Regions from separate parts of the Cellulosimicrobium sp. SL-1 genome, predicted to be linked through region 3. Evidence: riboswitches for the same ligand, from Rfam matches in the RefSeq annotation. Region 3 holds a riboswitch; each other region holds the start of a gene.

Region 1 (9,324 bases), on a different contig from region 3:
AGTACCTCGCGGCCGGCAGCTACGTCGACCTCGGGTGCATCCTCGGCAACCCGTACGGCACGCAGCGCACCGCGACGGTGACGGTGAGCATCTCGCCGGGGAACGGCGTGACCGTCGAACCGAAGCCCTGGCCCATCCTGTGACGCGGTCCTGAGACGGCCGATCTGCCGTCGGCGAATGAGCCGACGGCAGATCGGCCTCCTCACGGGGCCACTGCGGGCGCAGGGTGGTCGCATGACCACGCACCTGACCGGCCGACCCGCCGTCGGCGACCACCACCGGACCCCGCGCGCAGAGGCTGCCGCCTCGGCGGCCTCCTCGTTCGACGACCAGCTCACGACGCGCCTGCTCCACCAGCGCATCGTCGTCCTCGGCACGGCCGTGGACGACGCCGTCGCGAACCGCCTGTGCGCCCAGCTCCTCCTGCTCTCGGCGGAGGACCCGCGCGCGGACGTCGCGCTCTACGTCAACTCCCCCGGCGGCTCGGTGAGCGCCGGCCTCGCGATCTACGACACGATGCGGCTCATCCCCAACGACGTGTCGACCGTCGCGATGGGCTTCGCCGCGAGCATGGGCCAGTTCCTCCTGTGCGCGGGGACGCCGGGCAAGCGGTTCGCGCTGCCGCACGCGCGGATCATGATGCACCAGCCGTCGGCCGGGATCGGGGGCACCGCCGTCGACATCGCGATCCAGGCGGAGAACCTCGTCTACACCAAGGGGCTCATGCACCGGCTCCTCGCGGAGAGCACCGGGCAGTCCGTCGAGACCATCGCCGACGACTCCGACCGCGACCGCTGGTTCACCGCGCAGCAGGCGCTCGAGTACGGGATGGTCGACCGGATCGTCGAGAGCGTCGACGACGTCCGCCCCGCCCGCGCGGCCCGGAAGGTGGGTCTGTGATGGCGAGCTACACGATCCCGACCGTGGTCGAGCGCACGCCGCTGGGCGAGCGCGCGTTCGACGTCTTCTCCCGCCTGCTGTCGGAGCGCATCGTGTTCCTCGGCACGGAGATCGACGACGGCGTCGCGAACGTCGTCATGGCGCAGCTCCTGCACCTGGAGTCGGACGCCCCGGACCAGGAGATCGGGCTGTACATCAACTCCCCGGGCGGCTCCGCGACCGCGCTCATGGCGATCTACGACACGATGCAGTTCGTCCGCTGCGACGTCTCGACCATCTGCATGGGCCAGGCGGCCTCCGCCGCGGCCGTCCTGCTCGCGGCGGGCACGCCGGGCAAGCGGTTCGTGCTGGAGCACTCGCGCGTCCTGCTGCACCAGCCGTCGGGCGGCGGGGAGGGCACGATCTCGGACCTGTCGATCCAGGCGGAGGAGATCCTCCGGATCCGGTCCGAGACGGAGGAGGTGCTGGCGCGGCACACGGGCCAGACCGTCGAGCGCCTGCGCGCCGACACCGACCGCGACCTCGTGCTCACCGCGCGCCAGGCCGTGGAGTACGGCGTCGCGGACGCCGTCGTCACCTCGCGCAAGCTCGCCGCGGCGGCGTGACGCCCGACCGCGGGGGCGACCCCGTGCCACGTCAGCCGCGTCGTCAGCCGCGTCGTCGGAACCACGACCGGCGGCGCGGCTCGGGGGTCGTCTCCGCGGGCGACGGCTCGGGCACGGCCGATTCCGGCGCCGCGGGCGCAGGCTCGGGCGCGGCCGGCTCGTCCGCCGGTGGCTCCGAGACGGTGAGCGCGGGCGCCGTCGGCTCCGAGGCGGCAGGGTCTGCCGTGGGCGGCTCCGACGCCGTGGGCTCCGACGCCGCGGCCTCGGGCTCCGCCGCTGCGGCCTCGGGCTCGGCGGCCAGGGGCGCGGCGGCCTCGGGCGCGGCGGTCCGTCGGGACGACGCGGAGATGCCGGCGATCCGCCCGCGCTCGTCGAACCGCACGGTCACGGTGCCGTCGGGCACGTCCAGCACGACGGCGCCGGTCCCGTCCGCGACGGCCGGCAGGCCGCGCGCGCTCGCGTAGGACGCGACGGCGCGCCGGTGGTCGACGACCGTGACGGACAGCAGCCCCTCGCTCAGCGTCCGCACGACGCGCGGCACGCTCGGGGCGGGCAGGGCGAGGTCGGCGTCGTCCAGAAGGAACCACGCCCGCGTGCCGCCGCCGACGGGGGCGCTGTAGTGGGCGGACGAGCCGGTCACGGCCTTGGCCGCGAGCGCGAGCCGGTGAGCGAGGTCGTCGGCCAGCGGGAGCTCCGGCTCGGCGGCCTCGCGCAGCCCGGTCCGGCGCGTGCTCTCGGCGGCGGTGAGCACGGCGTCGGGGAAGCCGTTGACGTTCTGCCACGCCCACATCCACGTGCCCGGCCCGGGCGCGGCCGTGCCGAGGAACTGAAGGCGGCACGTCGCGGTCCCGCCGTCGGGCGCGGTGAAGGTGAAGACCCCGGTGGTCAGGTCGGCGGCCCAGGCGTCGTCGCCGTGGAGGTCCGTCAGGTGGAGCTGGTGCTCGTGGGAGAGGAACGCGGCGTCGTCGACGAGGTCCTGGAGGGCCGGGACGTCCTGGGCTGCCGTGCCGTGCGCGGTCTGCGGCTCCGTCATGGACCGACGGTAGCGGCGCGCACCGCGCCCGGCCCCCGCACGACACGCGGTGCGACGGGGACCGTCGCTCAGGCCGCGAGGAGCAGGACGTCGCCGGCGCGCGCGGTCGGACGTCGGAGCGTCTCGGCGACGGGGAGGTCCCGCACGGGCTCGCCCGCCGGGGCGACGTGCCGTGGCGCGGAGAGGGCACCGCGCTCTCGCGCGGAGGACAGCACGCGGACGGGCGCGAGCGGCCGCAGCTCCTCGCCCGTGCGGGCGACGAGATCGACGAGGCGCAGGCCGAGGGCGCCGCACACGGCGGCGAGGACCTCGGACGACGCCTCCTTGCGCCCGCGCTCCACCTCGGACAGGTAGGCGGTGGAGACGCGCGCGGCGGCCGCGACGTCGACGAGCGTGCGCCCCTGCGCGAGCCGCGCCCGCCGCAGGATCCCCCCGATGACGTGGCGCAGGAGGGGCTCCGCCCGCCCGCCCGCCCGGGAGCGGGGGCTCGGCGTCGCCCCGTCCGGCACCACGTCCGGCAGCGTGCCCGGCACCGCGCTCGTCGCGTCCATGCGTTCACGCTACCCGCGGCCCACCCGGGTGCCGAGGCACCCGGGTGGGTATCTGCTGCTGGCGTAAGGCCGGGCGCACGACGCGAGCCGGCCGCGCGCCCGGCCGGACGGGTCACCAGCGCTCGAGCGACCAGGCCATCTGCCAGAAGCGGATCTCGTGGCGGCAGCTCAGCTCGAACGCGCGCTCCATGCGCGCGCGCTCCGCCTCGCCCGCGTCCGCGGCGAGCGCGTCGAGGCGTGCGCGCAGGTCCGTGAGGACGTCCTCGGTGCGCTCGGCCGCGTAGAACTGCCACCAGCCCGCGAGCGGGTGGTCGTCGCCGAGGGCGCCGGGCGTCGTCTCGCGCTCGCCGAGCCAGAAGCGCCGCGCGGACCAGATGTAGGTCCACGGGCACGGGAGCAGCGCGGCGAGCAGCACGCCGAGCGAGTCGCGGCCGGCCGCCGTCATGTGGTCCACGTAGGCCTGCGCGCTCGGCGCGAGGCGGTGCGTCTGCGCCTCCTCGTACGTCACGCCGAGGAAGTCGCACATCGCGTGGTGCGCGTGCGACTCGTCGTCGAGGAGGAAGCCGGCCTTGTCGTGGAAGTAGGCCGCCCACGACCGGTCGGGCGCGAGGGCCATGCCGAGGCCGTAGCAGCGCAGGTAGGCCGTGAGGTACTGGTGGTCCTGGCCCACGTAGTGGCGGACCGCGGCGGGCTCGACGGAGCCGTCGCGCAGCCCGGCCAGGAAGGGGTGGTCGTAGAACGTCTCGAAGAGGTCCGCGTACCGGCGGGCGAGGTCGGCGGTGAAGCCGGTCTCCTCCTGCCGGACGAGCGCGGTCGGGTCGTGCGCGAGGACAGGGTTCAGGGTGATGGCAGCAGGCGTCGTCATGCCCACGTTCCTCCGCTCGTGCTAGCGAGATCAGGTTCGACGGGTCCGGGCGGCCGTACCGCTCGTCTCAGTCCCTCGGCCCGGGCCGTGGCCCGGGCGGGACGCCCCGCGTGGTTCGCGCCGACCCTAGCAAGGACGGCGCCGGTGCGGGAGCCCTCGCCACGGTGTGGGAATATAGTTGTAGCGACAACAAGTTGGAGTAGACATGACCACGAGCACGCCGGGCGCGCCGACCGACCGCCTCCTGTCCCCGTCCACGAGCATGGACGCCGTCACGCTGCGCGTGGGCGACCTCGAGCTCATGACCTCGTACTACACAGGCGCGTTCGCCCTCGCCCCGCTCGAGGAGCGGTCGCGCGGCGCGGAGGTGCACCGTGTGCTGGGCCGCGGCCGCACACCCATGCTGCGCCTCGTGCACACGCCCGGGCTCCCGCCCGTCGACCCGCGCCAGGCCGGCCTGTTCCACACGGCCTTCCTGTTCGACGACGGCCCGAGCCTCGCCGCGACCGTCTACCGCGCCGCGCAGGACCGCCGCGGCACGTTCGTCGGGTCGAGCGACCACCTCGTCAGCGAGGCGTTCTACTTCACCGACCCCGAGGGCAACGGCGTCGAGCTCTACACCGACCGCCCCCGCGAGACCTGGGTGCGCGAGCACGGCCAGATCCTCATGACGACGACGTTCCTCGACCCGAACGCCTACCTGCGCACGCACCTCGACCAGGAGACGTTCGACGCCGGCCCCTCGCTCGCGGGCCGCGTCGGCCACGTGCACCTCCAGGTGGGCGACGTCGCGACCGCCCACGCCTTCTACGTCGACGCCGTCGGCTTCGAGGCGACGCTCACCGGGTACAGCGGGGCGCTCTTCGCGTCCGCCGGCGGGTACCACCACCACGTCGCGATGAACGTGTGGAACAGCGCGGGTGCCGGGCCCCGCGCCGCGAGCCTCGGGCTCGGCGACGTCGCCGTCACGGTGCCGGGCCGCGAGGACCTCGACGCGCTCGTCGCGCGCCTCCGCGCCCGCGGGCTGGAGCACGCGGACGACGGCCGCTCCGTCGTCGTGCACGACCCGTGGGGCACGCGCGTGACGCTGTCCGTCCCCGGCACCACGACCGAGGAGCTGCTCGCGCGCTGAGGCGCGGCGCCCCGGGCACGGGGCGCGCGCCCGGGGCACGAGGCGCACGATGGGAGGACCCGCCGAGCGCACCGAGGAGCGACCGTGTTCCGCAGCCTCTTCCCCGTCCTCACCGTGGCCGACCTCGACCGGTCCCTCGGCTTCTACCGCGACCTGCTGCGCGGGACGGTCGAGTACGCGTTCCCCGACGACGGCCCACCCGTCTACGTGAGCGTGCGCGTGGGCGGGTCGCCGCTCGGCCTCGGGCAGGGCGACCCGCCTCCGGCGGACACTCGCGTCGTGCTGTGGGTGTACGTCGACGACTGCGACCGCGCCGTCGAGCACCTCGCGGCCGCGGGCGTGCCCGTCCTGGAGCCGCCCGCGGACCAGCCGTGGGGCGAGCGCGTCGCGCGCGTGCAGGACCCGGACGGCACCGTCGTGATCCTCGGCCAGGAGGCCGCTCCCCCGGCCGAGCCGGAGGGGCCGACGGGGCTGTCCTAGCCCGGGGAGCCCTGGCGCCTCGGAGCCGACCGCCCGTCGGCATGGTGCCCCCACCGGGACTCGAACCCGGAACACGCCGGGTTTAAGCCGGCCGCCTCTGCCAGTTGGGCCATGGGGGCGCGGGCCGAATCTACCGCGCGCGCGGGGCTCCCCGGGCCCGTCGCCACGACGGCCGCCCGCTCGGACCCGGACGCGACGAGGGGCGAGCCGCACGCGCGGCTCGCCCCTCGTCGTCGGGCACGACGGCCGGGCCGGGGGCCCGGCCGCGGCCTCAGGAGGCCTTCGCCGCCGGCGTCCGGTCGTCGGCGTCGACGGTGCCCGCACCGGACTCCGCCGCGGCCGCCGAGCCCTGCGCGGTCTGCTTGACCGGGTCGCCGTCCTTCTTGGGCGGGACGGACGCGGCGCGGAACTCCGCGCGCGGGTCGTGCAGCGAGCCGAGCGACACGAGCTCGCGGCCCATGAGGAACTGGCCGATCCAGCCGATGAAGATGCGGATCTTGCGGTTCCCCGTCGGCATCGCCATGACGTGGTAGCTGCGGTGCATGAGCCACGCGAGCGTCCCGCGGAGCTTGAACACGCCGAACAGCTCCGCGACGCCCTTGTACAGGCCGAGCGACGCGACCGTACCGACGCTCTTGTGGCGGTACTCGACCGGCGGCTCGCTGTGCAGCTCGAGCGCGAGGTTGTCGGCGAGGCGCGTGGCCTCACGGATGGCGTGCTGCGCGTTCGGCGGGCAGAACTTGCCCGGGTTCAGCACGTCCGGGACGGCGGCGCAGTCGCCCGCGGCCCACGCGTTCGGCACGACGTTGCCGTCGGCGTCCGCGACCTGGAGCGTCGGCAGCACGGTGATGCGGCCCAGCTTGTCGACCGGGAGGTCGGACGACTCCTTGAGGACCGGGTTCGCCTTGACGCCCGCGGTCCACACGATCGTGTCGGAGTCGAACTCGACCCCGGTCGAGGTGACGACGTGGCCGTCCACGCACGACGACAGGAACGTGCTGAGGTGGAACTCGATGCCGCGCTTCTTCAGCTCGTCGAGCGCGTACTGCGCCATGGGCTCGCTGAGCTCGGGCAGGATGCGGCCCGCGCCCTCGATCATGACGAAGCGGAGGTCCTTCTCCTCGATCGTCGCGTAGTTGCGCGTCGCGTAGCGGGCCATGTCCTCGATCTCGGCCAGCGCCTCGATGCCCGCGAACCCGCCGCCGACGAACGTGAACGTGAGCATGCGGCGACGCAGCTTCTCGTCCCACGTGGACGACGCGACGTCCATCCGGTTGAGCACGTGGTTGCGGACCGCGATGGCCTCCTCCACGTTCTTGAAGCCGATCGCGTTCTCCGCAAGGCCCGGGATGGGCAGCGTGCGCGACACCGAGCCGAGGCCGACGATCAGGTGGTCGTACGTGACCGAGTAGTCGTCGCCCTCCTCCGGGTGGATCGTCACGCGGCGGTCCGTGTGGTCGATCGAGACGACCTTGCCCTGGAGCACGTCGACGCCCTTGAGCGCACGGCGGTGCGGCGCGACGACGTCGCGGCCGTCGATCGAGCCCGCGGCCGCCTCGGGGAGGAACGGCGCGTACGTCATGTACGGGCGCGGGTCGACGACGACGATCGCCGCCTCGCGGCGACCGAGCTTCTTGCGCAGCCGGCGGGCGGCGTACAGACCCACGGAGCCGCCGCCGAGGACGACGACGCGGGGCACCTTGCGGGGCCGCGGCGAAGCGGTCTGGGCACGGCTGACCGAGGTCAGGTCATTCTGAGGCATGGTTCCAGAGTATTACCGGTTGCGGCACAGGCGAGCCGGAGCGTCCGCCTGACGAGCGTGACGCGCCCCACGCCGCGCGGACGGACGGGGGCAGAGGCGGGCACACGCGGGCACAGGCGACATTCCGCAGGGGCCGGGACCGGGGTGGTGCGCCGCCGTCCGCCGTGGGCGCACCACCCCGGGCCCGCCGGTCAGCCGATCGCGCCGACGACGGGCGTCGGGCCGGTCGGTGCGGGCGCCACCCCGCCCGCGGGCGGGGTCGCGGGCGCCTCCTGCGACGGCGCCGGGTCGCCCTCGGCCGGCTCGTCGGCCGGCGCCTCGCCCGCACCGCCCGTGCCCGACGACGTCTCCCCCGTCCCCACGCTCGACGGCACCGCGGTCGGCGCCTGGAGGAACGGCCACGGCATGTCGCGCGTGCGCGTCCCCGTCGCCGGGACGGGGCGGCCGTCGCCCTCGGGGTACTCGACGTCCTCCTCGGCGACCGCGCGCAGCGGGTAGACGTTCCACCGCTCGCGCCCGTCCGTCGAGACGGCGGGCTGGAAGTACCACGTGCCCTCGACGTCGGGCACCGCCCACGCCCCGGAGGCACCCTCCTCGGTGACCGTGCGGACCTGGCGGCCGCGGTCGTCGAAGACCTGGACGTCGCGGAGCGGCTCGCCCGCCGCGTCGTACACGAAGAGGTTGGACACCTGCGCGCCGTCGACCCACACGCCCGCCGTGCCCGGGGAGTCCCCGCTCCCGAACGACACGCTGCTCACGAGGCCGCTGCTCGCGTCGCTGCGGCCCTGCTCGTAGCCGCGGTCCCACGCGTACGGGCTCGACGCGCTCGCCGAGGCGGCGACGAGGACGGCGGGCACGGCCGCGACGGCCGCGGCGACCGACAGCGGACGGCCGACCTTCCGCAGCCCGCGGGTGGGCAGCCACCGGCCCCGGCCCCACTGCACGCTCACGACGACCGCGATCAGCACGACGACGCGCGCGGACAGGTCCGGCGGGAGCACGGCCACCTGGTACCCCGCGACCAGGGCGAGCAGGAGCGTCACCACGACCCAGCCGCGCAGGATCCACCACGCGGGCGTGAGGGCGCGCAGGAACTCGGCCGTCGAGGCCCACTGCGGCGACGAGGTGACGGGCTGCCAGCCCGCGCGCCAGTCCGCCGCGAGCATCTCGCCGAGCCCGGTCAGCCGACGGCGCGGGCCCCGCGCGGCGCCCGGGGCGACGGGAGGCAGGCCGGCCGCGGTGCGCAGCTCGGCGGCGTACTCGGCGGGCGGACCGAAGAACGCGACGAGGTCGAGGCCCGTGTCGTCGAGCACCTCCGCGCCGTCCGTGCCGTCTGTGCCGTCTGTGCCGGCCGGAGCGCCGTCGGACGACGCCGGAGCGGGGGCGCGGCGCGGGAGCGCGCCGGGCGCGTCGACGACCGCCTCGGCGAGGTCGGCCTCCAGCCCGTCGGCGAGCTCCTCGACCTGGTCGGGGCGCAGGTCGGCGAGGTGCGCGCGCACCTCCTGGGCGTAGGCGTGGACGTGCCCGTAGAAGGCCCGTCCGACGGGCGCGCCGGCGGGCGGCTGCGCGGGGGTCGTCGTGCTCATCAGGCGGCCACCTCTCCGGTCCGCAGCAGCGCGGACACGGTGCCCGCGAACGTCTGCCACTCCTTGCGGTGCAGGTCGAGCATGGCCCGGCCCTGCGGATTGATCCCGTAGTACTTGCGGTGCGGCCCGGCGTCGGACGGCACGACGTAGGTGGTCAGCGCCCCGCCCGCGTACAGGCGCCGCAGCGTCCCGTACACGGACGCGTCCCCCACGTCCTCGAGCCCCGCCGCGCGCAGGCGCCGCACGACGTCGTACCCGTACCCGTCCTCGGCCTCGACCGCGGCGAGCACCGCCGCGTCGAGCACCCCCTTGAGCAGCTGCGTGGTGTCCATCCGTCCCTCCGTCGGGCGTGGCCCCGGTCCGTCCCGGTGCTCGGCCACCGGGATCACGGGATGCACACTACCGTGCGA
Region 2 (9,324 bases), on a different contig from region 3:
ACTACCTCGAGCACAAGGCGACCAAGCGCAAGCGCCGCCTCGCTGCCGACCAGGTGGTCTCGCCCGCCGACGTCAAGTCCATCAAGAAGCTGCTCGGCAAGTGACCCGGCAGGTGGCGGGACCCGCCACCGACCGGCTCACCCCTGAGCCCCGAACTGCAAGGAGCATCACGTGGCACGCGTGAAGCGGGCGGTCAACGCCCAGAAGAAGCGCCGTACGACCCTCGAGCGCGCCAGCGGCTACCGCGGCCAGCGCTCGCGCCTCTACCGCAAGGCGAAGGAGCAGGTCACCCACTCCCTCGTCTACTCCTACCGTGACCGCAAGGCGCGCAAGGGCGACTTCCGCAAGCTGTGGATCCAGCGCATCAACGCTGCGTCGCGCGCCCAGGGCCTGACGTACAACCGCCTCATCCAGGGCCTCAAGGCCGCGGGTGTCGAGGTCGACCGTCGCCTGCTCGCGGAGCTCGCGGTCAACGACGTGGCCGCGTTCAACGCGCTCGTCCAGGTCGCGAAGGACGCGCTCCCCGAGGACGTCAACGCGCCCAAGGCCGCAGCCTGACCAGCGCCTCGCCCGGCCGCCCGTCGGCCACGGACGCCCGTCCGGCGCCCGGCCCGCTCGACCCCACGCTGACGAACCCTCGCAGCGACCGGGTCAAGGCGGTCCGTGCGCTGGCCGGGCGTCCGGCGCGTTCACGGCACGGACAGCTCCTCGTGGAGGGCCCGCAGGGCGTCCGCGAGGCCGTCCGGCGCGCCTCAGACCGGGTCCGTGACGTCTACGTCACGCCCGCTGCGGCGGACCGGCACCCGGAGATCGTCGCCGACGCGCGCGCGGCCGGGCTGCACGTGCACGGCGCGACGCCCGAGGTGCTGGCGGCGATGAGCGCCGACGCGCAGGGCGTGCTCGCCGTCGTGCGTGCGGACGCGCCGCGGCTGGAGGACGTCGTCGCGACGCTCGCGCGGCGCGATCGCCCGGCGCTCGTCGCGGTGCTCGCGACGGTCCGGGACCCGGGCAACGCGGGGACCGTGGTCCGCGCGGCGGACGCCGCCGGGGCCGACGCCGTCGTGCTCGCCGGCGAGAGCGTCGACGTGCACAACCCGAAGGTCGTGCGCTCGACGGCCGGGTCGCTCTTCCACCTCCCGGTCGTCACGGGCGTGAGCCTGGCCGAGGCCGTCGCCGCGCTGCGCGGCGCGGGGCTCGCGGTCCTCGCCGCCGACGGCGCGGGGGACCTCGACCTCGACGACCTGCTCGACGTGGCCGGCGCCAAGGGCGCCGGTACGGAGCGCCCGGTCGACCTCGCCGCGCCGACCGCATGGGTCTTCGGGAACGAGGCGTGGGGGCTGCCCCCGGAGGACCGCGCGCTGGCCGACGCCGTCGTGCGCGTGCCGATCCGCGGCCGGGCCGAGTCCCTGAACCTCGCGACGGCGGCGACGGTCTGCCTCTACGCCTCCAGCCGCGCGCACCGGCCCGCCCGAGGCCCGGGCGCCGACCCGGAGGGCGGCGCGTGAGACTGTTCGCCGCGCTCTACCCGAGCGCCGCGGCGCTCGACCACCTCGCGCTCGCCCTCGCGGACGCCCACGCCCAGGAGGCCCGCCGGCCCGACGGCGCACCGCTCGTCCGCTGGACGTCCCCCGAGCTGTGGCACCTCACGGTGTCGTTCTTCGGCGACGTGCCCGAGGGGGCCGTCCCCGACCTCGCGGCGGCGCTCGAGCCGGTCGCGCACGACGCCGCACCGCTCGACCTCCGGCTCCGGGGCGCCGGCGTGTTCGACCGCCGCGTCCTGTGGGTGGGCGTCGGCGGGGACGGTGCCGACGCCCTGCGGGCGCTGAGCGCCGCGGTCGCCGAGGCGGCGGGCGACGCGGGCGTGCGGGTGGACCGCCGTCCCCGGCAGCGCGCGCACCTCACCGTCGCGCGGGCCGCGGCCGGGGCGCGCCAGGCGAACCGCCGGGCGCGCGGTCGCGGCGCGACCCGTCCCGACCGCACCGCGGGCGACCCGCTCGCCGCGCCCGCCGCGGCCCTCGCCGTGTACGCCGGCCCGGGGTGGACGACCGACGCGCTGCACCTCGTCGAGTCCGACCTCGGCGACGCCTCGGGGCACCCGGTGCACCGGACGCTGCGGACCCTGCCGCTCGGGCCCGCCGCGCGCTGAGCGGGACCACCCTCCGGCCGCGCCCGGAGACGCCTGTGCGAGGATGGGCCGCATGAGCCTGCGCGGTGGTCGTCGATTTCCCGGGCCCGTCACGGGCCCGCGCGACTGACGCGTGCTCCCCGCCCGCCTCGTGGCGGGACGGGTCCTGGCCCGGACGGGCGCCCTAGAATGACGGCGACGCGCGCACGTGCGCGCCCCGCACGCCCCGCCCCGAGCGGCGCGTGCCGCGGGTCGACGCCGGCCGTCGTCCGCTCCCCGCAGTCCCGCCCTCGCCAGGAAGGCACGCATGTCCAGCCCTGACGCCGACGTCGTCACCCCCCACGCGGGCGACGGCGGACCGGACACCACCACCGGACCCTCCCCGCTCGACGCCGACGCGCTGCAGCGCGCGCTCGACGCCGCGCTCGCCGCCGTCGCCGCGGCCGGCGACCTCGACGCGCTCAAGCGCGTGCGCACCGAGCACGCGGGCGACCGCAGCCCGCTCGCGCTCGCGAACCGCCAGATCGGTTCGCTCGCCCCCGCGGACAAGAAGACCGCGGGCAAGCTCCTCGGCCCGCTGCGCGGCCGGCTCAACCAGGCCCTCGCCGCGCGCCAGGCCGAGCTCGAGGCCGAGCGCGACGAGCGCGTCCTCGTCGAGGAGGCCGTGGACGTCACGCTGCCCGTGGACCGCGTCCCCGCGGGCGCGCGGCACCCGCTCGAGACGCTGCAGGAGCGCGTCGCGGACTTCTTCGTCGGTATGGGCTGGGAGATCGCGGAGGGCCCCGAGGTCGAGGCGGAGTGGTTCAACTTCGACGCCCTGAACTTCGGCGTGGACCACCCCGCGCGCCAGATGCAGGACACGTTCTACGTCGCCGGCCCCGACGGCGAGGACGGCGCGGAGCCGTCGAACCTCGTGCTGCGCACCCACACGTCGCCGGTCCAGGCCCGCTCGCTGCTCGAGCGCGGCGTGCCGCTGTACGTGGCGTGCCCGGGCAAGACGTTCCGCACGGACGCGCTCGACGCGACGCACACGCCCGTCTTCCACCAGGTCGAAGGCCTGGCGATCGACAAGGGCCTGACCATGGCGCACCTGCTCGGCACGCTCGACGCGTTCGCGCGCGCGATGTTCGGCCCGGACGCGCGCACGCGCCTGCGGCCCGCGTACTTCCCGTTCACCGAGCCGAGCGCCGAGATGGACCTGTGGTTCCCCCAGAAGAAGGGCGGGCCGGGCTGGATCGAGTGGGGCGGCTGCGGCATGGTCAACCCGAACGTGCTGCGGTCCGTCGGGGTCGACCCCGACGAGTACTCGGGCTTCGCGTTCGGCATGGGCATCGAGCGCACGCTCATGCTGCGCCACGGGATCGCGGACATGCACGACATGGTGGAGGGCGACGTGCGCTTCTCCGCCCAGTTCGGAACGGAGATCTGATGCCGTACGTCGCCATCGACTGGCTGGGCGACCACGTCGAGCTGCCCGCGGGGCTCACCGCCGAGCGGCTCGCCGCCGACCTCGTCCGCGTCGGCCTGGAGGAGGAGGCGATCCACGGCGCGGCCGTGACGGGTCCCCTCGTCGTCGGGCGCGTCCTCGAGATGACGCCCGAGCCGCAGAAGAACGGCAAGACGATCAACTGGTGCCTGGTCGACGTCGGGCCGGAGCACAACGCCGCCGAGATCAAGGGCGTCGAGCCGGCAGACATGCCGGCGGGCGGTGCGCGCGGCATCGTGTGCGGCGCGCACAACTTCGCGCCGGGCGACCTCGTCGTGGTCGCGCTGCCGGGCTCCGTCCTGCCCGGTCCGTTCCCCATCGCGAGCCGCAAGACGTACGGGCACGTGTCCGACGGCATGATCTGCTCGCAGCGCGAGCTCGGCCTCGGCGAGGACCACGACGGCATCATCGTGCTGCCGCGGCTCGGGTACGCGGCCGAGGACCTCACCCCGGGGCAGGACGCGGTCGCGCTGCTCGGGCTCGGCGACGAGGTGCTCGAGATCAACGTGACGCCCGACCGCGGGTACGCGTTCTCCTACCGCGGCGTCGCGCGCGAGTTCTCGCACTCGACGGGCGCGCGCTTCACGGACCCGGGCCTGCCCGGCTCCCTGCCCACGCCCCCGCCCGCGGCGACGCCCGACGGTTTCCCCGTCGAGGTCGACGACGCGGCGCCGGTCCACGGCGTCGTCGGGTGCGACCGCTTCGTCACGCGCGTCGTGCGCGGGCTCGACCCCGCGGCGCAGACGCCCGCGTGGCTGCAGCGCCGCCTCACGGCGTCGGGCATGCGGCCCATCTCGCTCGCGGTCGACGTGACGAACTACGTCATGCTCGACCTCGGGCAGCCCCTGCACGCGTACGACCTCGAGAAGGTCGCGGCTCCCGTCGTGGTGCGGCGCGCCGCCCCGGGCGAGCGGCTCACGACGCTCGACGACGTGGACCGCGCGCTCGACCCGGAGGACCTGCTCATCACCGACAGCCCCGACGGTGCGCGCGGCGCGCGCGTCCTGGGTCTCGCCGGCGTCATGGGCGGTGCCTCGTCGGAGGTCGGGCCGGAGACGACGGCGGTGCTCGTCGAGGCCGCCCACTTCGATCCCGTGACGGTCGCGCGCACGTCGCGCCGCCACAAGCTGTCGAGCGAGGCCGCGAAGCGGTTCGAGCGCGGCGTGGACCCGCAGCTGCCCGCGGTCGCGGCGCAGCGCGTCGTCGACCTGCTCGTCGAGCTGGGCGGCGGGATCGCGGACCCGGCCGTCAGCGACCTCGACCGCGTGACCGCGCCCGCCCCGATCCGCCTGCCCGTCGGCGAGGCCGAGCGCCTCGTCGGCGTGCCGTACACGCTCGAGCAGGTCGTCGGGACGCTCGGGGCGATCGGGTGCACGGTCGCCGCGGACGACGCCGCCGCGACGGGCGTCGTCGTCGTGACCCCGCCGTCGTGGCGCCCCGACCTCACCGAGCCGGCCGAGCTGGTCGAGGAGGTCGCGCGCCTCGTCGGGTACGACGAGATCCCGTCGGTGCTCCCCGCCGCTCCCGGCGGCCGCGGGCTCACGCGCGAGCAGCGCGTGCGCCGGGCGGTCGCCCGCGCGCTCGCCGAGCACGGGTTCGTCGAGACGCTGAGCTACCCGTTCGTCGGCGAGGGCGAGCTCGACGCGCTGCGGATCCCCGCGGACGACGAGCGCCGCCGGGCGCTGCGCCTGCTCAACCCGCTGGCCGACGACCGTCCCCTGATGCGCACGGACGTGCTGAGCACGCTCCTGGAGACCACGCGCCGCAACGTGGGCCGCGGGCTCGGGGACGTCGCCGTGTTCGAGGTCGGGCTCGTGACGCACCCGCGCCCGGGCGCCCCGGCCGCGCCGTCGCTGCCCGGCGGGGTGCGTCCCTCCGACGACGACCTCGCCGCGATCGAGGCCGCGCTCCCGGCGCAGCCGCGCCACGTCGCGGGCGTCCTGGTCGGTCGTCGCGAGCGGGCGGGCTGGTGGGGCCCCGGCCGGCCGGCGGACTGGACGGACGCGCTCGACGCGGCGCGCCTGGTCGCGGACCGCGCCGGCCTGCGGGGGGACGACGCCGTGCGCGTGGTCGCCGACACCGCGCGGGCCCCGTTCCACCCCGGCCGCTGCGCGCGCCTCGAGCTCGCCGACGGGACGGTCGTCGGGCACGCGGGCGAGCTGCACCCCAAGGTGCTCGAGAACGTCGGCCTGCCCGCCCGCTCCGTGGCGTTCGAGCTCGACCTGTCGGCGCTCGTCGCAGGTGCGTCCGACGAGCCCGTCCAGGCGACGCCGGTCTCCGGGTTCCCGGCGGCGAAGGAGGACCTCGCGTTCGTCGTCGCCGCCGACGTGCCGGCCGAGGCGCTGCGCGCCGCGGTCGTCGAGGGCGCCGGCGAGCTCGCGGAGGAGGTCGTGCTGTTCGACGTCTTCACGGGCGAGCAGGTGGGCGCCGGGCGCAAGTCGCTCGCGTTCTCGCTGCGGCTGCGCGCCGCGGACCGCACCCTCACCGCCGACGACGTCGCGCGGGTCCGGGAGGGCGCCGTGGCCGCCGCGCGCGAGCGCGTCGGGGCGGAGCTGCGCGCATGAGCGACGCACCGGGGGAGGGCACGACGCCGGACGTGGTGCCCGCGCGCACCGCGCTCGTCACCGGGGCGTCGCGCGGCATCGGCCGCGCGGTCGCCGTCGGGCTCGCCGCGGCCGGTCTCGACGTCGCGCTCCTCGCGCGCGACGCGGGCCGGCTCGCCGGGGTGGCCGACGAGATCGCCGCGCTCGACGGCGCGGGCCGGGCCGTCGTCGTCACGGCGGACGTGACCGACGCGGCGGCGGTGGCCGCGGCCGTCCGCGAGGCCGAGGCCGCGCTCGGGAGCGTGGACCTGCTCGTCAACAACGCGGGCCGGGTCGACGCCGAGGTGCCGCTCTGGGAGGCGGACCCCGACGAGTGGTGGGCCGTCCTGGAGACCAACGTGCGCGGGCCGTTCCTGCTCGCGCGCGCGGTCGTGCCCGGGATGCTCGCGCGCGGCGGCGGCCGCGTCGTCGACCTCAACAGCGGCGCGGGCTCTCACGACATGGAGGGCGCGAGCGCGTACAACGCGAGCAAGACGGCGCTGCTGCGCCTCGGGGCGAACGTCCACCGCTCGGGCCACGCGCTCGGGTTGCGGACCTTCGAGGTGTCGCCGGGCGTCGTGCAGACCGACATGACGGCGTCCATGGTCATGCACGAGGGCCGCACGGAGTGGACGCCCGTCGAGCGCACGGTCGAGATGGTCGTCGCGATCGCCCGCGGCGAGCTCGACGCGTTCTCGGGGTCGTTCGTGCGCGTGACGCACGACTCGCCCGGGTCGCTCCGCGCGGCCGCCCAGGAGGCCGCCCGCGCGGGCGTCGCGCTGCCCGGGCCGGACGGCCGTCGGCTGCGCGTCACGCGCTGGGGCGCCGACGACCCGATGCCGGGAGAGCTCCCCGCCCGCTGAGCGCACGCACCCCGCACGGCCGACGCCGCCCGACCCCCCGGTCGGGCGGCGTCCGTGCGTCCGGGCACCGGGTCACAGCGGGACGCACGTGTCCCGGTCGACCCACACGTGCCACAGGCCCCGCTCGGGGTGCTCGTACTCGAACGCCACGAGCCCGCCTGCGTCGTGCGTGACGACGCCCGTGAGCACGACCCGCCGGCCGTCGCGGTCGAACGTCGTGCAGAGGGCGGGCACCTGGACCGGGACGGGCGCGTCCGGCAGGAAGGGGCGGGTCGCGGGGGCGACGTGCTGCGTCATACCCGGAAAGACGCGCGCACGCGCGTCGTCTCACGCGTCGGGGCGGGTGAAAAGCGCACGGGTCGCCGCGTAGCATGGCCCGCGACACGGGGTGCCCCGCACCGGGGCTGAGATGAGACCCGTCGAACCTGATCTGGCTCGTACCAGCGAAGGGATGTCCGCGCGATGAAGCTCGCCCTGCCTCGGCACACCTCCGACCCGGTCCCCGCCCCCGCGGACCGTGATCACCGACCCGACCCGGGCCGTCGGCCTGACCGGGCCCCGTCCCGCCCCCGCGTCCTCTCCGTCGCGGGGACCGACCCGACCGGCGGTGCCGGGATCCAGGCCGACCTCAAGGCGTTCTGCGCGCACGGCGCCTACGGCATGGCCGTCACCACGGCGCTCGTCGCGCAGAACACCCACGGCGTGCGGTCGGTGCACGTCCCCGGGCCGGCGTTCCTGCGCGCGCAGCTCGACGCCGTGTCCGACGACGTCGAGGTCGACGCCGTGAAGATCGGCATGGTCGCAGACGAGGCGAACGCCCGTGCCGTCGGGGAGTGGCTCGACGACCTCGCCGCGGCGCGCGCCGCCGCGGGCGGTCCGCGGCCCTGGGTGGTCCTGGACCCGGTGATGGTCGCCACGTCCGGCCACCGTCTCCTCGACGCGGGCGCCGAGCAGGCCGTGCGCGACCTCGCCGCGCGCGCCGACGTCGTCACGCCGAACCTGCCCGAGCTCGCCGTCCTCGGCGGGCAGGAGCCCGCGACGACGTGGGACGACGCCCTGCGCCAGGCGACGGCGTACGCGACCGCGAGCGACGCCGTCGTGCTGCTCAAGGGCGGTCACCTCACCGGACGCACGTCGCCCGACGCGCTCGTCGTCCCCGCGCCCGGGCCGACGACGGGCCGCGCGCCGGGGGCGGCCACCGTCACGACGTTCGACGCCGAGCGCGTCGACACGCCCCACACCCACGGCACGGGGTGCTCGCTCTCGGCGGCGCTCGCAGCGCTGCGGCCGCAGCGCGCGAGCTGGGAGGAGGCCGCGCGCGAGGCGAAGGAGTGGCTCACGGGCGCGCTGCGTGCCGGCGCCGCGCTGCGGGTGGGGACGGGCCGGGGGCCCGTGGACCACCTGCACCGCTCGGCGCCCGTGCGGCCGGGCTGAGCCCAGGCCGACCGGGCCGACCGGGCGAGCCCGGGCTGCCGTGACGTGCCTGCGCCCGGCCCCGCGGGACGCGCTCAGGCCGTGGGGCGGCTCGGTGCGTGGGCGGCCCTGCGGTCGGCTCCGCGGTCGGTGTCGAGGTCGGCCAGCGCGTCGCGGAGCACGGCGAGCGTCGCGCGCGCGACGGCGAGGCGCTGCGCGGGCGGGGCGTCCGCGGGCCGCGTGGTCACCTTGGCGCCGACGAGCGGGACGGGGCCGGCCGCGGCGAGGAACTCGCGCACCTCGGCCGGGCCGAGCATCGACTCGTCCGGGCCGGGGAGCGCGGGGTCCGGGCCGTGGGGCGGCACGTGCGCGTCCGCCCACGGCGCGCCCCACCGGCCGGCCCGGCCCGCGGCACCGGAGAGCATCGCGCTCGCGAGGAGGCCCGCGCCCGCGGCCGCCCGCGCGTGCTCGACGGGCGTCGCGGCGCTGCGCCCCTCGATGGCGGACCGGCCCCAGTTGAGCCCGACGTGCAGGGGGTGGCCGGTGTCCCGGGCCGCGCGCGCGACGGCGGCGATCTCGTCGTCGAGCGCGAGGAAGCCCTTCTCCGCGGCCCGGACCGGGCGCGGACTGGAGCTCGACCGCGACGACGCGCTGTCGACCCTCCGCCTCGGCGAGCCGGGTCACGGCCGCGAGGACGCGTGCGACGCCGTCGACCGCCTCGCGCCGACCCTCCTCGTCGTCGGACGCGAGGCCGTAGGAGCGGTCGGCCCCGGCGCGGCGGGCCGTCGCGGCGACCGTCGTCGGCAGCAGCGCCCAGTGCGCCGGCAGCGCGGCCGCGGTCGTCGCGAGCGCGCC
Region 3 (9,324 bases):
GACGCGGTCGGCGTCGTGCGCGGTGTGCAGGCGGTGCGCGATCGCGACGACCGTCCGGCCGGCCAGCACGGCGTCGAGCGAGCGCTCGAGGTGGCGAGCCGCCCGGGGGTCGAGGAGCGACGTCGCCTCGTCGAGCACGAGCGTGTGCGGGTCGAGCAGCACGAGGCGCGCGAGCGCGAGCTGCTGCGCCTGCGCCGGGGTGAGCACGTGCCCGCCCGACCCCACGGTCGTCGCGAGGCCCTCGGGCAGCGACTCGGCCCACCCGCGGGCGTCGACGGCGTCGAGCGCGTCGAGCAGCTCGCCCTCGTCCGCGTCGACCTTCGCGAGGCGCAGGTTGTCCGCGAGCGTGCCCACGAACACGTGGTGCTCCTGCGTGACGAGCGCGACCTCGCGCCGCAGGTCCTCGAGCGGCAGGTCGACGAGCCGCACGCCGCCGGAGCGGACGGAGCCCGCCGTCGGGGGGTGGATGCCCGCGAGCATGCGTCCGAGGGTCGACTTGCCCGCGCCCGACGGCCCGACGACGGCGAGCCGCTCGCCCGGCTCGAGGTCGAGCGAGACGCCGTGCAGCACGGGGTGGCCCTCGCGGTAGGCGTACTCGACGTCGCGCGCGACGAGGCGGTCGCCGTCGGGCACGTCGCCCGTCGGGGTGCGGTCGCCGGGCACCTGCGCGACGCCGACGATGCGCGCGTACGACGCCGCGGCCACCTGGATCTCGTCGAGCCAGAAGATGAGGTTCCACACCGGCCCGGCGAGCTGGAACGCGTAGGTCGTCACCGTGGCCACGGCGCCGAGCGTCGTCTGGCCCTGCGAGAGCAGCCACGCGCCCCACACGAGCGCCGCGACGGGCGCGATCGCGATGGCCAGGTCGATGCCCGGGAACAGCACGGTGCGCAGCCCGAGTGTGTACCGCTCCGCCTCGAACGCCTCGGTGAGGTCGGCGCGCACGCGCGCCTGGCGGCGCTCGGTGAGCGAGAGCGCGTCGACCGTGCGCGCGCCCTCGACGCTCTCGGTGATGGTGCCGTTGAGCGTCGCGTAGGCGGCGGCCTCGCGCTGGTAGCCGGCCGACGCGCGCTTGAGGTACCACCGCGACACGACGACGAGCAGCGGCACGCCCACGAACAGCGCGAGCGCGACGAGCGGCGCGACGACGACGGCCGCGACCGCCGTGAGCACGAGCGTGACGACCGCGACGAGGAGCTGCGGCACGCCGAACCGCACGGCGTGCTGGATGCGGTCGACGTCGTTCGTCGTGCGCGCCACGAGGTCGCCCGTGCCCGCGCGCTCGACCGTGGACAGCGGCAGCGACGTCACCGTCTCGACGAGGTCCTCGCGCAGCTCGGCGAACACCGTCTCGCCGAAGACCATGGACAGGCGCTGCGCGTACCGGCGCAGGACGGCCTGCGCGACGACCGCGCCCGCGCCCACGGCGACGACCGTCGTCACGTACGACGACGTGGTGCCCTCGGTGACGGCGTCGACGAGCCGGCCGAGGAGCCACGGCCCCACGAGACCCGCGACCGCGGCCAGGGTGTGGAGGACGGCGATGAGCACGAACGTGCCGCGGTGCCGGGCGAACAGGCGTCCGGCGGCGGCGCGGACGGCGGGGCCGTCGGCGACGGGGAGCCTCATGCAAGGCCTCCTTCGGGTGCGGTGCGGGCGAGGGCGGGGGTGTCGTCGAGCGAGCGCCCGACGACGCGCAGGTACCGGGCCGCGTCGTCGTCCGGCGCGGTCGCGGGGGAGTGGGCGCGGTCGACGAGGTCGCGGTGCGTGCCGCGCGCCGTGACCCGGCCGTCCTCGAGGAGCAGCACCTCGTCGACGTGCTCGAGCACGAGCGGCGACGCCGTGACGACGAGGGTCGTGCGCCCGCGGCGGGCCTGCGCGAGGCTCGCGGCGATCCGCGCCTCGGTGTGCGCGTCGACGGCGCTCGTCGGCTCGACGAGGACGAGGATCTCCGGGTCCGTGAGGAGCGCCCGGGCGAGCGCGACGCGCTGGCGCTGGCCGCCCGAGAGCGACCGCCCCTTCTCGGGCAGCTCGCCCGCGAGGCCGTCGGGCACGGAGTCGAGCACGTCGTGCGCGTCGGCCGTGCTCACCGCGGCGAGCACCTCGGCCTCCGTCGCGGTGCCGCGCGCGTCGAGCTCGTCGCGCAGCGCGCCCGAGAAGAGCTGGGGCGTCGCCTCGGCGACGACGACGCGGCGCCGGAGCGCGTGCTTGTCGAGCGCAGCGAGCGGCGTGCCGCCGAGCCGCACGGGCGTGGCCGCCTCCGCGGCGTCGTCGAACCGACCCAGCCGGGTCGCGACGGCCGCCGACGCGTCCGGGTCCGCCGAGACGAGCGCGACGACGCGCCCCGGCTCGAGCACCAGGCCGCTCGTCTCGTCGACCAGGGGGCTGCCCTCGGGCGGCATGGGCGCGGTGGCCGGGGTCGCGCCCGCGGCCGGCTCGACCGCGAGGACGCGCACGATCTTGCGCGCGGCGACGTGGGCGCGCGTCGCGATGTTGAGCATCTGCGTCGCGACCTGCAGCGGCCAGCCGAGGAACGCCGCGTACCCGTAGAACGCGACGAGCTGCCCGGGCGTGATCTCGCCGCGCAGGGCCGCCGTCGCGCCGAGGTAGACGACGAGCACGACGAGCAGGCCGGGCAGGAGCACCTGGAGCGCGTCGAGCGTGGCCTGGGTGTGCGCGACCTTGACGCCGGCCTCGCGGACCTTCTGCGACTGCCGCGCGTAGCGGCCCACGAACACGCCCTCGCCGCCGATCCCGCGCAGGATGCGCAGGCCCGAGACGGTGTCCGCGCCGAGCGTCGTCAGGCGGCCCTGCGCCTCGCGCTGCGCGGCCTGGCGCTGCTGGAGCGGCTTGACGAGCAGCGCGAGCACCGCGGCGACGACCGGCAGGCCCAGCACGACGACGAGCCCGAGCTGGAGCGACGTCGAGAGCATGATGACCGCCACGACGACGTACGCGCCGAGCGCGCCGAGGAACTGGCCCATCATCGAGAAGAGCTGGCCGACGCGCATCGCGTCGCTCGCGACGGTGGACACGACCTCGCCCGTCGGGAGCTCCTCGGTGATCGCGTCGCCCGAGCGGGCCGTGACGTCGCCCACGAGCTGCGACGTCGTGAGCGCCGAGCGCAGCCAGTTCGCGATGTCGAACCGGTGCTGCGTCACGCCCGTGACGACGATGCCCAGGCCCAGCGCGAGCAGGAGGCCCGCCCAGCGCCACAGCTCGGCACCGAACCCGGCGGTGAGCCCCTCGTCGAGCGCGCGGCCGAGCATGTACGGCTGGAACGCCTGGCACGCGAAGTTCACGAGGCCGAGCAGCACGGACACCGTGAGAACCGTCCACTGGCGCCGGGCGATCCAGAGGAGGTAGCGGGACGGGCCGCGCAGGTCGGGGGTCCCCGGGTCGGGGAGAGGGAGGGGTCGCACGGTGTTCTACCCTAGGTTCGGCGTCCGACACGCGGCGACGGTTTAACGCGGCGACCGCGTCACGCCACCGCACGCGGCGGAGACCGCCGCGGCCGTCTCGCCCGGAACGAGGACCTCTCCCATGACCACGCAGGACCCGGCCACCCCCACCGACGCGCCCGTCGTCGCCCCCGCCGACGCGGCGGCCCCCAGCGCGGAGGCCGCGCGCACCGCGATCCGCAAGGCGCGCGGCGCGCTCGCGCGCTACCGGGTCCTCGCGATCATCACCGGTGTGATGCTGCTGATCCTGTGCGTCGAGATGCTCGTCAAGTACGGCGTGGGCCAGTTCGTCGACGTCGACGGGATCATGCGGTACGTGTCCTGGATCCCCTTCGCGCACGGCTGGATCTACGTCGTGTACCTCGTCACCGTGCTCGACCTGTGGACCAAGATGCGCTGGGGCTGGGGCCGCCTCGCGACGATGGTGTTCGCCGGCGTCGTGCCGGTCATGTCGTTCATCCTCGAGAAGAAGGTGCACGCCGAGGCCGACGCGAAGCTCGTCGCGCTGGAGGAGCAGTACGCGGCATGACCACGCCGCTCGCGCCCCTCGTCGCGCCCGGTCCCGAGCTCTCGACGCCGGAGCTCGAGCGCTACGCGCGCCACCTCGCGCTGCCGGGCGTCGGTACCGAGGGCCAGCGGCGGCTCGCGGCCGCGCGCGTGCTCGTCGTCGGCGCGGGCGGCCTCGGCAGCCCCGCGCTGCTCTACCTCGCCGCCGCGGGCGTCGGCACGATCGGCATCGTCGACGACGACGCCGTCGACACGTCCAACCTCCAGCGCCAGGTCATCCACGGCGGGTCGGACGTCGGACGTCGCAAGGTCGACTCCGCGCGCGAGAGCATCGCGGACGTCAACCCGCACGTCCAGGTCGTCGAGCACGCGCTGCGGCTCGACGCGGACAATGCGCTCGACGTGCTGCGCGGCTACGACGTCGTGCTCGACGGCGCCGACAACTTCCCGACCCGCTACCTCGTCTCCGACGCGGCCGAGGTCCTCGGCCTGCCCGTCGTCTGGGGCTCGATCTACCGCTTCCAGGGACAGGTCAGCGTCTTCTGGGCCGCGCCCCGGTTCGCCGTGCCCGACGACGCCCCGCACCCGGACGCCGCGGGTCCCGACCCCGCGGGGTCGGGGGAGCAGGGCCCGCGCGGGGTCACCTACCGCGACGTGTTCCCCGTCCCGCCGCCCCCGGGCGCGGCACCCGACTGCGCGACCGGCGGCGTGTTCGGCGCGATGTGCGGCACCGTCGGCTCCGTCATGGCGACCGAGGCGATCAAGCTCGTCACCGGCGCCGGCACCACGCTGCTGGGCCGCCTCGCCGTCTACGACGCCCTCGACCTCTCGTGGCGCCAGCTCATCGTGCGCGCCGACCCGACGCGCGAGCCCGTCACCGCGCTCCTGCCGGGCGACGACGCCTACGCCGCGTTCTGCGGGCTCCGGCCGGTGGCTCAGGCCGCGACGGTGTCCGGTGCCGGGGCGGGGCCGACCGGGGCGGCGGGGGCTGCGCCGCGGGACGTGTCCGCGCCCGACGCGGCCGCCCTGCTGCGGGCCGACGACGCCGCACCCTTCCTCCTCGACGTCCGCGAGGACTGGGAGGCGCAGGTGCGCCCGCTCCCCGGGGCGACGCTCGTCCCGAGCGGCGCGTTCCTCGGCGGCACGCAGGACCCCGGTGCCGCCGCGGCGCTCGCGGACCTGCCCGCCGACCGCCCGGTGCTCGTGGTGTGCGCGGTCGGCGGCCGGTCGGCCCGCGTCGCCGATGCCGCCCGCGCCGCGGGCCTCGACGCCCGCTCCGTCGTCGGCGGCGTCCAGGCCCTCCTCGACGCCCTGAAGACCCCCACCCTCTAGCCCCTGCACGTCGACCAGGTGGTCGTGGCGCGTCCTGGTCGACGGACGAGCCGGAATGGCCTGCTCGGCCCGCCGGGACGGCCTGGTGGACGGGGTCAGAGGGCCAGGTCCAGGCGGCCTTGCGGGGACGAGCTCGCCAGGGCGCCCTCGCGGCGGGGGATGCGCCCGGCGCCCGCGGCGAGCCGGCCCGACTCGACGGCGAGGCGCATCGCGCGGGCCATGCGGACCGGGTCGGCGGCGCGCGTGACGGCCGTCGCGAGGAGCACGCCGTCGCAGCCGAGCTCCATGGCGAGCGTGGCGTCGGACGCCGTGCCGATCCCCGCGTCGAGGATGACGGGCACCCGGGCCGCGGCGGCGATCGCCTCGATGTTGCGCGGGTTGAGGATGCCGAGCCCCGTGCCGATGGGTGCCCCGAGGGGCATGACGGCGGCGCAGCCGACGTCCTCCAGCCGGCGCGCGAGGATCGGGTCGTCGTTCGTGTAGGGCAGCACGACGAACCCGTCGCGCACGAGCTGGTCGGCCGCCTCGACGAGGCCGACCGGGTCGGGCAGGAGGGTCACGTCGTCGGCGATCACCTCGAGCTTGACCCACTCGGTGCCGCACGCCTCGCGCGCGAGGTGCGCGGTGAGGACGGCCTCCCGCACGGAGAAGCATCCGGCGGTGTTGGGCAGCGCGCGGATGCCGAGGCGGGCGAGCAGCGCCCAGATCCCCGCGTCGGGGCTCGCGTCCCCGCCGGCGCGGACGGCGACGCGTCGCATCGCGACGGTCGTCAGGGCGGTGCCCGACGCGACGAGCGCGTCCTCGAGCGTGAGCAGGTTCGCGGCCCCGCCGGTGCCCATGACGAGGCGCGACCCGATCGGGGTGCCGGCGACGACGAGCGGGTCGTCGGCGTCGGCCGGGCCGCTCGCGGTGGCGGGGGAGACGTCGGTCGTGGTCATGGGTCCTCCTCAGCCGCCCTGGACGGCGGTGACGATCTCGATGCGGTCCCCGGGCGCGACGACGGTCGTCGCCCAGGCGCCGCGCGGCACGACGGCGTCCCCGACGGCCACCGCGACGCCCTGCGGCGTGCCGTCGGCGACGTAGGCGGGGACGAGCGCGGCGACGAGCCGCTCCAGGTCGACGTCGCCGTCGAGCGGGTACGGCTCGCCGTTGACGAGCGCGGTGGGTGCGGGTGCGGTCACGGGTCTCACCTCGGTGTCGTGGCGGTGCGGGCGAAGCGGTCGGTCCGGGCGGTGGCGAGGGCGGTCGCGACGTCGTCCCTGGGCTCGGTCCCGCCCAGGCCGGAGAGCCCGCCGAGCCCGGCGACGACGGCGTCGGCCGTGAGCGGGGCGAGCAGGATGCCGTTGCGGCCGTGGCCCGTCGCGAGGTGCAGCCCCGGGACGTCCGTCGGCCCGACGAGCGGGAGGTTGTCCGGGGTCGCGGGACGCCCCCGCGGCGTCACCTCGACCAGCGCGGCCTCGTCGATCCCCGGCAGGAGGGCGCGCGCGTCCCGCAGGAGCGCGAAGACCCCGCCGGCGGTGGCGCGGCGGTCGTCCGGGTTCTCCTCGGTGGTCGCCCCGACGACGACCTCCCGGTGACCCGCGCGCGGCCCCGCCGGCTCGGCGTCGCGCGGCACGACGTACACCGGCCGGCCCTGCACGAGCCCGCGCACGACGTGCTCCAGCGCGAGGTCCGGGCCGGCGTCGAGCCGCAGCGTCTGACCCTTCACCGGGCGCGTGGGCACGACGACGCCCGGCACGTCCGCGAGGAGGGCGCCCGACTGCCAGCCCGCCGCGACGACGACCGCACCCGCGCGGTGGAGCCGGCCGGCGTCGTCGTGCACGCCGACCACGCGCCCGGCATCGAGCACGAGCCGGGTCGCGGACGCGCGGACGACGCGCGCCCCGGTGGCCGAGCCCGCACCCGCGGCGTCGCGCCCGCCGACCGCCGAGAGCAGCGCGGCGTGCGTCGCGCGCGGGTCGACCGCGTGGTCCGCGGGGGCCCACGCCGCCCCGGCGACGCGCGGGCCAAGGTACGGCTCGCGGCGGCGCGCGTCGGCGACGGTGAGCTCGTGCGACGCGAGACCGTGCGCGGCGTGCAGCGCGAGGACGCGGCGGAGCAGCGCGAGGTCGTCCGCGTCGTAGGCGAGGGTGAGCGTCCCGGCGGTCCGCAGCCCGACGTCCGCCCCCGTCGCCGCGCGCAGGTCCGCGGCGAACGCCGGCCACGCCGCGGCGGCCGCGAGGTGGAGCCGCAGGGCGGCCTCCTCCCCGAAGTCGGCCTCGGTCACCGGCGCCAGCATCCCCGCGGCGGCATGCGTCGCGCCCGCGCCCGGCGCCGGGTCGAGCACCGTGACGGTCAGGCTCGCGCGCGCCGCGCGCCACGCGACGGCGAGACCCACGATCCCGCCCCCCGCGACGACGATGTCACGCGCGCCGTCGGGCACGACGGAGCCACCCGCGGACGGGTGGACGGACAGGCTCATGTGCGCTCCCTTCGCTGGCATGACCCAGATCAGGTTCGACGGTCGGCGGCGACGCCCTCTCAGCCCCGTGCGGGGCTCCCGTGCTGTCGGCCACAGTACCTCCTGCCGTGGGCCAGCCGAGGTTAGGCTCCTGCGGGTGAGCTCCGAGACCTCCACCACCCCGGCCTCTCCCGCCCCGTCGGCGGCGGACGCCGCACGCGCCCGGCTCGCCGACGCGCGGCTCTACCTCTGCACGGACGCGCGCGAGGAGCGCGGCGACCTCGAGGACTTCCTGCGGGCGGCGCTCGCGGGCGGGGTGGACGTCGTGCAGCTCCGCGACAAGACGCTCGACGTCGCGCGGGAGCTCGAGCTCCAGGAGCTCGTCGCGCGCGTCGCGACGGAGCACGGCGCGCTGTGGGCCGTGAACGACCGGGCGGACGTGGCGTCGGTCACGGGCGCGCCGGTCGTGCACATGGGCCAGGGCGACCTGCCGGTCCCGGCCGTGCGGGCGCTGCTCGGCGCGGGGCCCGTGCTCGGCCGGTCCACGCACTCGGCCGCGCAGGCGGCCGCGGCGGAGGCCGACCCGGCGGTGGACTACTTCTGCGTGGGCCCGCTGTGGGCGACCCCGACGAAGCCGGGGCGGGCCGCCGTCGGCCTGGACCTGCTGCGCGACGTCGCGGCGACCCGGCCCGCGACGCCGTGGTTCGCGATCGGCGGGATCGACGCGGACCGGCTCGACGCGGTCCTCGACGCGGGCGCGACCCGGATCGTGGTGGTGCGCGCGATCACGGCGGCGAGCGACCCGGAGGCGGCCGCCCGCGCCCTGCGCGAGCGCGTCGCGGCGCGCGCCGAGGTGCGCACCGACGCCTGAGACGCGGGACGAGCCCCGCCGCACGGCGACTATCCTGGACGGGTGACGTCACCCGCCACCGCTCCCGACACCCCCACCACCGCCGAGGTGGCCTCGACCCCGCGGCCCGTGCTCGTCGTCGACTTCGGCGCCCAGTACGCGCAGCTCATCGCGCGCCGCGTGCGCGAGGCCAAGGTCTACTCCGAGATCGTGCCGCACACCTTCACGGTCGAGCAGATGCTCGCCAAGGACCCAGCCGCGATCATCCTCTCGGGCGGTCCCTCGTCCGTGTACGCCACGGGTGCCCCGTTCGTCGACCCGGCGCTGTTCGAGGCCGGCGTGCCCGTCATGGGCATCTGCTACGGCTTCCAGGCCATGGCGAAGGCCCTCGGCGGCGAGGTCGCCCAGACGGGCCTGCGCGAGTACGGCGGCACCGAGGTCGAGGTGTGCGCCGCGGGCGTGCTGCTCGACGGCACGCCGCAGAACCAGACCACGTGGATGAGCCACGGCGACGCCGTGCACCGCGCGCCCGAGGGCTTCGAGGTCCTCGCGACGTCGTCGGGCTCGCCGGTCGCCGCGTTCGAGGACCGCGAGCGTCGCCTCTACGGCGTGCAGTGGCACCCGGAGGTCAAGCACTCCGCGCACGGCCAGACGGTGCTGGAGCACTTCCTGTACGACGGCGCGGGCCTGGCCCCGGACTGGACGCCCGGCAACGTCATCGCGGACCAGGTCGC

Evidence for each region. Region 3 has a riboswitch for thiamine pyrophosphate ahead of thiO (glycine oxidase ThiO). Riboswitches for the same ligand answer to the same signal wherever they lie in the genome.
Region 1: another riboswitch for thiamine pyrophosphate. It lies ahead of GWJ10_RS14320 (TenA family protein); the one in region 3 lies ahead of thiO (glycine oxidase ThiO).
Region 2: another riboswitch for thiamine pyrophosphate. It lies ahead of thiD (bifunctional hydroxymethylpyrimidine kinase/phosphomethylpyrimidine kinase); the one in region 3 lies ahead of thiO (glycine oxidase ThiO).

The regions. Positions count from the first base shown of each region.
Region 1 is NZ_JAACJC010000008.1:243,818-253,141, reverse strand. Features, by position in the region: gene GWJ10_RS14345 (Ig-like domain-containing protein) at 1-143, shown strand, start outside; gene GWJ10_RS14340 (ATP-dependent Clp protease proteolytic subunit) at 235-900, shown strand; gene GWJ10_RS14335 (ATP-dependent Clp protease proteolytic subunit) at 900-1,505, shown strand; gene GWJ10_RS14330 (DUF6882 domain-containing protein) at 1,549-2,538, opposite strand; gene GWJ10_RS20025 (helix-turn-helix transcriptional regulator) at 2,607-3,089, opposite strand; gene GWJ10_RS14320 (TenA family protein) at 3,202-3,954, opposite strand; TPP riboswitch at 3,945-4,073, opposite strand; gene GWJ10_RS14315 (VOC family protein) at 4,160-5,086, shown strand; gene GWJ10_RS14310 (VOC family protein) at 5,171-5,566, shown strand; tRNA gene GWJ10_RS14305 (tRNA-Leu) at 5,609-5,685, opposite strand; gene GWJ10_RS14300 (NAD(P)/FAD-dependent oxidoreductase) at 5,838-7,328, opposite strand; gene GWJ10_RS14295 (hypothetical protein) at 7,520-8,914, opposite strand; gene GWJ10_RS14290 (PadR family transcriptional regulator) at 8,914-9,246, opposite strand.
Region 2 is NZ_JAACJC010000010.1:17,309-26,632, reverse strand. Features, by position in the region: gene rpmI (50S ribosomal protein L35) at 1-104, shown strand, start outside; gene rplT (50S ribosomal protein L20) at 172-558, shown strand; gene GWJ10_RS15550 (RNA methyltransferase) at 627-1,505, shown strand; gene thpR (RNA 2',3'-cyclic phosphodiesterase) at 1,502-2,146, shown strand; gene pheS (phenylalanine--tRNA ligase subunit alpha) at 2,433-3,554, shown strand; gene pheT (phenylalanine--tRNA ligase subunit beta) at 3,554-6,175, shown strand; gene GWJ10_RS15530 (SDR family oxidoreductase) at 6,172-7,056, shown strand; gene GWJ10_RS15525 (hypothetical protein) at 7,129-7,353, opposite strand; TPP riboswitch at 7,431-7,525, shown strand; gene thiD (bifunctional hydroxymethylpyrimidine kinase/phosphomethylpyrimidine kinase) at 7,519-8,490, shown strand; partial or broken gene GWJ10_RS19900 (DUF4862 family protein) at 8,565-9,324, opposite strand, start outside.
Region 3 is NZ_JAACJC010000001.1:148,670-157,993, forward strand. Features, by position in the region: gene GWJ10_RS00720 (ABC transporter ATP-binding protein) at 1-1,629, opposite strand, end outside; gene GWJ10_RS00725 (ABC transporter ATP-binding protein) at 1,626-3,422, opposite strand; gene GWJ10_RS00730 (DUF3817 domain-containing protein) at 3,544-3,990, shown strand; gene GWJ10_RS00735 (ThiF family adenylyltransferase) at 3,987-5,300, shown strand; gene GWJ10_RS00740 (thiazole synthase) at 5,396-6,238, opposite strand; gene thiS (sulfur carrier protein ThiS) at 6,248-6,481, opposite strand; gene thiO (glycine oxidase ThiO) at 6,487-7,761, opposite strand; TPP riboswitch at 7,751-7,853, opposite strand; gene thiE (thiamine phosphate synthase) at 7,898-8,611, shown strand; gene guaA (glutamine-hydrolyzing GMP synthase) at 8,654-9,324, shown strand, end outside.